Regions from separate parts of the Arthrobacter sp. TmtSoilC48 genome, predicted to be linked through region 1. Evidence: riboswitches for the same ligand, from Rfam matches in the RefSeq annotation. Region 1 holds a riboswitch; the other holds the start of a gene.
The links. A riboswitch is a leader RNA that binds a small molecule or an ion and turns the genes downstream of it on or off. The one in region 1 is predicted to bind cyclic di-AMP.
Positions count from the first base shown of each region.

Region 2: it holds a riboswitch for cyclic di-AMP, as region 1 does, so the genes downstream of both, AC6I97_RS20445 (aggregation-promoting factor C-terminal-like domain-containing protein) here and AC6I97_RS03965 (hypothetical protein) in region 1, are expected to answer to the same signal.

Region 1 is NZ_AP046049.1:818,184-821,365, forward strand. Features, by position in the region: gene AC6I97_RS03965 (hypothetical protein) at 205-1,581, opposite strand; cyclic di-AMP (ydaO/yuaA leader) riboswitch at 1,584-1,734, opposite strand; gene AC6I97_RS03970 (hypothetical protein) at 1,864-2,097, opposite strand; gene AC6I97_RS03975 (ATP-dependent DNA ligase) at 2,145-3,182, shown strand, end outside.
Region 2 is NZ_AP046049.1:4,455,103-4,458,284, reverse strand. Features, by position in the region: gene AC6I97_RS20450 (glycoside hydrolase family 13 protein) at 1-345, shown strand, start outside; gene AC6I97_RS20445 (aggregation-promoting factor C-terminal-like domain-containing protein) at 566-1,378, opposite strand; cyclic di-AMP (ydaO/yuaA leader) riboswitch at 1,384-1,541, opposite strand; gene AC6I97_RS20440 (sensor histidine kinase) at 1,676-3,169, opposite strand; gene AC6I97_RS20435 (response regulator transcription factor) at 3,173-3,182, opposite strand, start outside.

The DNA.
Region 1 (3,182 bases):
AGGCAGGCACCCGGGTGGAGCAGTTCAGGGTCGGGTGCCCGCCTCGTCTTGTTGTCTTGATTCTGGTTGCTGTGATTCCTTAGGCCCGGCGCAACCGTTGGCAGCTCCAGCGGCCCATCCGATTGCGGAAGGTGGCAGTGCGGCTGCTGCTGCAGTACCGGCCATGCCATCCGACGTGCGCGCTGGTCCTGGGAAGCCGCGTGCTCATTTCAAGATCCCTGTGGCGCCGTCAAGTATGCCGTCCAGGTCCAGGGGTGAATCGCTGGACGGTGTGGTGGTGCTGGGACTGCCGGTCGGCTTTGGCTTTGGCGCCGGAGCCTGTGTTGGAGTTGGTGCCGGAGTGCCGGTGGGGGTCGGCGTCGTCGTGGCAGGTGGGGTGGTGACCGTGTCCGACGGAACCGGGCTCGGGGCCGGCTGGGTTGGAACAGGAGTTGTCACGCCCGGGACGGGAACAACAGCCGACGGGACTGCCGAAGGCACCCAAACAGGATCCGCGAGTGACACTTGCGGAGTCGGAAGGGACGACGACGGCGCCTGGTCGGGTGCCTCTCCTGACGACTGCGTTGCTACGGTTGCCGGCTTTCCGGCCTCGCTGGTGGCCGACGACGCGGAGGCGCTGGCGGAGGACGAGCTGGGTGCAGGGGTAGCCGAAGTTGACTGCCTGCTGTCGCTACCCGTCTTTGCGCCGCTTGCTTCCTGGGCCGGCGTTTCCTGCCCGAAGAAGGGAAGCTCGAAGGCCTGGCTCATGGTGCCAACGGTCAATACCAAGCCCAAGGCCCCAGCGACGACTGCCATGCGCTGGCCCATTGTTTTGACCGAGGCGGCCTTGGTGAGCACGGCGTGCGGTTCGGGGCTGAAGGATGACCCGCCCAGGGATGAAGCTCCCAGTGATGAAGCTCCGAAGGCAGGGGCGCCGCCAGCCGGGGTTTCGCCAGCAGTTGCCGCCTTACGGGCCGTACCGCTCCCCGATTCCTGGGCGCGAAGGGCTTTCCGGCTTGCGAGACCAGAGGCGGCGGTCGCGGCTGCGGCAAGCTGTGCGGGGCTCTTAGCCGGAACGATCGGGATGGCAGCGGTGGCAGGTTCGGGATTCGCTGCGACCGGTTCGGGCGCGACCGGTTCGGCCGCCTGAACGATCGGGATGGCAGCGGTGGCAGGTTCGGGATTCGCTGCGGGTTCGGGCGCGACCGGTTCGGCCGCCTGAACAGCTGGAATCGCAGCAGTTGCCGGCTCCAGGGGAACAGGGTCCGCCGGAGCAGAGTCCGCTGTTGCAGAATCCGCTGGTGCTGTTTCTGCTGGAGCAGTTTCAGTGGGGACTGTCTCAGCAGAAATAGCTGCCTGGGCTGCCCGTTCACGCTCTGCCGCCCGAGCGGCCGCGCGCGTAATGGGTGCCGCAGTTTGGGGATTGGAAGCAGAGGCGGGAATAGAAGCAGTGGCGGGTTCCGGCGTCGTGCCTGCTAAACCTGCTTCTGCTTCCGGCGTGCTGGTGGAGGATCCGCTGGGTTGGGCCCGACGGCGTCCGGTTGGCTGGGTACGCTCGCGCGCTATTTGGGCGCGGCGCGGCTGATCCATGGTTGGGGACATGGTGGTTGCCTCTCAACGCCTGCGAGGTTAGCTGTCGGGTTCGGACGAGGCCGTCCGGCCGCACATGGCGGCTTCACCCCAAGGGCCTAGGGAAAATCAGGCCCGGGAACTCTGGGTCCCCCGTCTCTGCCGCGGGTCTGGCGGATTCCGGTTTGCGGCAGAGCTCGGCGTCAACCCGGAAGCGGCCCAGCGGAGATGAGGGTCGCTCTTCGACGGTACATGAGCGGCATAGCAAAGTCACATTAATGTAACGGGCGGGACGCCTTCCGGCTCGAAGGCCCGTTAGGACTTAGGCTCCGGGGCCGGAGCCGGGGCTGGCAGCTCGTACTGGATCCTTTGGACTTGGTGTGCGTAATGGGTCTCGGGTCGGAAAATTTCGTCGGCCACACCAAGCATCCCACCCGTGGCGCCGCGCCGGACTTTACCCTTGCTGTTCTGGCGCAAGACCCAGAACCAAAGGGCCGCAATGAGGGCAGGTGCTGCCAGCACTGCCACTAGTACGGCCAAGATATCCATGGCCCAAGACTAGCTTCCGCCGCGGGCGGCAGGTAGAACATAGTCGTATGGACCTCCCAGTGATGCCGCCCATTTCGCCCATGCTTGCCAAGTCTGTTCCTTCGATCCCTGATGTGGGTCATTTTGAGCCAAAGTGGGACGGGTTCAGGACCATCGTTTTCAAAGATGGTGATGAGATCATCCTGGGTAGCCGAAACGAACGTCCTATGACACGGTATTTCCCTGAGCTGGTGGAAGCCCTTCGGAAGAATCTCCCGGACAAATGCGTGATCGACGGCGAGATTGTCCTCATAGCTGGGAACAGGCTCGACTTCGAGGGCCTTCAGCAGCGCATCCATCCCGCCGACAGCCGTGTGCGGATGCTGGCCGGGAGCACCCCGTCCTCCTTCATCGGATTCGACATCCTCGCGCTGGGAGACGAGAACCTCATGGACAAGCCGTTTTCCGAGCGTCGAGCAGCTTTGGAGCGGGCACTGTCCAAGGCTGAGGCGCCCGTTTACGTAACACCGGCGGTGACGGAACTTGACCAAGCACAGGAGTGGTTCGTGCAGCTCGAAGGCGCCGGGCTTGACGGCATACTTTCCAAACCGCTCGAGGAGACATACCAACCGAATAAGCGCGTCATGTTCAAAACCAAGCATGAACGGACCGCGGACTGCGTGGTGGCCGGATTCCGCTGGCATAAAACGGGAAAGGTTGTCGGGTCGATGCTGCTTGGGCTGTATAACGACGCCGGCCAGCTGCAGCACGTTGGGGTGGTGGCTTCATTTCCCATGGCCAAGCGCGAAAGCCTGGTGGCTGAACTTGAGCCATACCAGACGGAGTTCAGCGAACATCCTTGGGGTCAGTGGGCCGACCAAGGAGATGCCGCCGCTACTGGTTCCCGGATGCCGGGCGCGCAAAGCCGGTGGAGCGGCGGCAAGGACTTCTCCTTTGTTCCCCTTCGGCCCGAGCTCGTCATCGAGGTTGCGTATGACTACATGGAAGGCGACCGGTTCCGGCACACCACCCAGTTTCGTCGATGGCGGCCGGACCGGACTCCGGAGAGCTGTACGTATTCCCAGCTGGAGGAGCCAGCTGATTAT
Region 2 (3,182 bases), 3.6 Mb from region 1:
ACGTTCTACAGGCAACTAATCGGGTTGCGCCACTCCGATATTGTGATCTCGCACGGCGACTTCAGGATGCTCTTGCCCTTCGACCGGAATGTCTATGCTTTCATGCGTTCCCTGGACGGAGTGGAGATGCTTGTCCTCGGCAACTTCTCAGATCGCGAAGTAGAAGTGGACATCGATGACGCTTCCTGGGCTTCTGCGGATCAGGTGCTTGGCAACTATGCCACTGAAGCATCGCTGATGATGCGCCCTTGGGAATTGAAAGTGTTCCGTCGCTTGCAGCCTCCTGTGGCTGCCATCTCGAATCAGCTATCCGTCCTTGACGAAACCGGGGGTCGACCAGAATGACGGGAGGTCGCTGATGTGTGGACCAGAACGCTCGCTCTGTGATCACCTGGCTCCGGCGTCAAAGAACCAGGCTTCGGCCTTGGTGCGGCGAAAACCGCCCCGCCTCCCGCCCGGGCGCATCAGTAGATCACTGCTGCGAACGGCGGAAAGCGGGGCGGCAATCGGGCCCTGCATGGTTTGAGCCCGCTGGGGTGGGCTCAAGCCCGCTTATTGAGTTGGCTTAGTACCAGTTGTTGGCCAAGTGGAAGGCAAGGGCCGCCGAGGGGGAACCGTAGCGTTCCTTGATGTAGTTCAGGCCCCACTTGATCTGGGTCTGGTAGTTGGTCAGCCAGTCATCGCCTGCGGTTGCCATCTTCGAAGCGGGCAATGATTGCACGATTCCGTAGGCACCACTGGAGGTGTTGGTCGCGGTGGTCCGCCAGTTGGATTCCTTCTCCCACAGTGTGTTCAGGGCAGTCATTTCGCCCGGACCCCAGCCGTAGTTGGCGAGGATGCTGGCGGCGTATGCCTTGGCAGCGGCGGGATCGTCCACGGCCTTGGGAGTGGCGGCTGCGGCTGCGGCTGCAGCAGCGGCGGCATCGGCAGCCTGCTTGGCGGCTGCATCAGCGGCAGCCTTTTCGGCGGCGGCCTGTGCGGCAGCTGCCTGGTCGGCGGCGGCTTTCTCGGCCGCAGCTTTTTCGGCGGCGGCTTGTGCCGCAGCTGCCTGGTCTGCAGCGGCCCTGTCTGCAGCGCCCTTCTTGGCAGCAGCATCCAAGGACGCCGAGATTTCAGCTGTTTTGTTGCTGGCCTGGGCGGTAGCCTGCGTCTCGGACGCCCGGCTCGTTTCGGGGAGATTGAATGCGGCGTTTGCGGCCTGGCCAAGCGATGCGACGCCCAATGCTGCGGCAACGACTCCTGCAACAACAGACATTCGTTGCCCGGTCTTGCCGCGGCGTGCAGCGTTCTTCAGAACGGTTTGCGACTTCGTCAGGGGAGCGTTGTGTTCGTCACGGTGACGCGCGGAAGGGCGCGTCTGATCGTTGAGTTCAGACATGTGTGATTACCTCTCAGCGCCTGCGGAGTTAGCTGTCGGGTTCGGATGAGGTCATCCGGCCGCGCGCGTGGCTGCGGCTTCACCCCAAGGGCAAGGAAAGTACTGTGCCCGGAGACTCTGGGTCCCCCGTCTCTGCCTCGAATGAGAACGGAACTCCGGGAAGTGGCAGAGCTCGGCGCATCCCGGGTGTGGGCCAGTTAGGGGCGACCCACCCTTTCGAAGGTACAGGAGGTTTCGGCTTAAGTCACATTTGGGTAACAGAGATCACGTTCACGGCGAGTCATGTTGCCCGATTCGTTATATGCGTTCGTTCAAAGCTGCGGGGAGTCGGAGAGTGAACTCCGTGCGTCCCGGCTGGGACGTTACTTCCACGCTGCCGCCATGCGCCTGGACGATGGATTCGACGATTGACAAGCCCAATCCGGAGGTCCCTTCCGACCCCGATCTCGCCGCGTCAGCCCGGGCAAAACGCGAGAAGATTCGCCCCTGGAAAGCAGTCGGAATACCAGGCCCGTTGTCCGTGACTGTGACCACCGCGCTACCGTCGGCGGAAAGCATGACGCCTGTGACCACCGTGGTACCTGGATCGGTGTGCTTGCGGGCGTTGGACAGCAGATTGGCCAGCACCTGATGCAGCTGGGTTGCGTCCCCGCGCACCGTAATGGGCTCGTCAGGGAGTTGGAGCTTCCAGATGTGGTCCGGTGCCATCACCTTTTCGTCGCTGACTGTCTCGATCACCAGCTGCGTCAGATCAACATCCGTGACCTTCAACGGCTGGCCTTCGTCCAGGCGCGCCAACAACAACAGGTCCTCCACAAGCGTGGTCATCCGTTCCGACTGGCTCTGGACCCGCGCCAGCGACTTCCTGCCGTCCTCCGTGAAGTTCTCCGTCATACGAAGCAGCTCGGTGTATCCACGGATGGCGGTCAGCGGTGTCCGAAGTTCGTGGGAGGCATCGGCAACGAACTGCCGGACCTTGGTTTCGCTCTCCTGACGGGCTTCCAGGGCCCTGGAAACGTTGTTGAGCATTTGGTTCAAAGCGTGGCCCACGCTGCCAACTTCAGTTCCAGGATGAGCGGCCGACGGCGGTACGCGCACCGCGAGTGCCACCTCACCGGCGTCGAGGGGAAGGCGCGATACTTTCGTTGCAACCTCCGAGAGTTGCTCCAGTGGCCGCATGGTCCGGCGGATGATGACGGTGCCGGCGAGGCCGATCAGCACCAGGCCGCCAAGTGAAACAAACACCATGGTCCATACCAGCGAGGCCTCGGCATTTTGCTTGTCAGCCAACGGCAGGCCTGTCGCAATCACATCGCCGTAGTTGGTCTCAACTGCCACCAGCCGATAGTCGCCGTTGGACAATGAACGGTCTACGGGCCGGTTGTCGCGGGGGAGCGAGAGCAGGACCTGCTTGTCTTCTGCCGAGAGTGCGACCCGGCGACCGTTTGCGTTGAGGAAGCCCGAGTTGATGACCGTGGAACCATCGATCCTCGCGTTAAGTGTCCCGGCGCCCTGGCCACGGGCCTCAAGGGGATCCGGCCGACCGCTGGAGGGAAAGTTCGACGGCGGTCTGCCGAAGTCATTCGCGCGGCCTGACGCCTGCTCCAACTGCTTGTCGAGCTGTTTGTTGAAGTACATGTCCATGGAGGCGTAACTAACCACTCCAACTGCACCGCAAATCGCCACCAGCAATGCCATCGCCACCAGGACCAACCGCGTGCGCAGATGCCAGGTGGAGGGATTGAGCCAGTTCCGCTGGGTCTTACGGGCTACTCCGGAAGAGGTGGACAAGATTCAGTCCGCA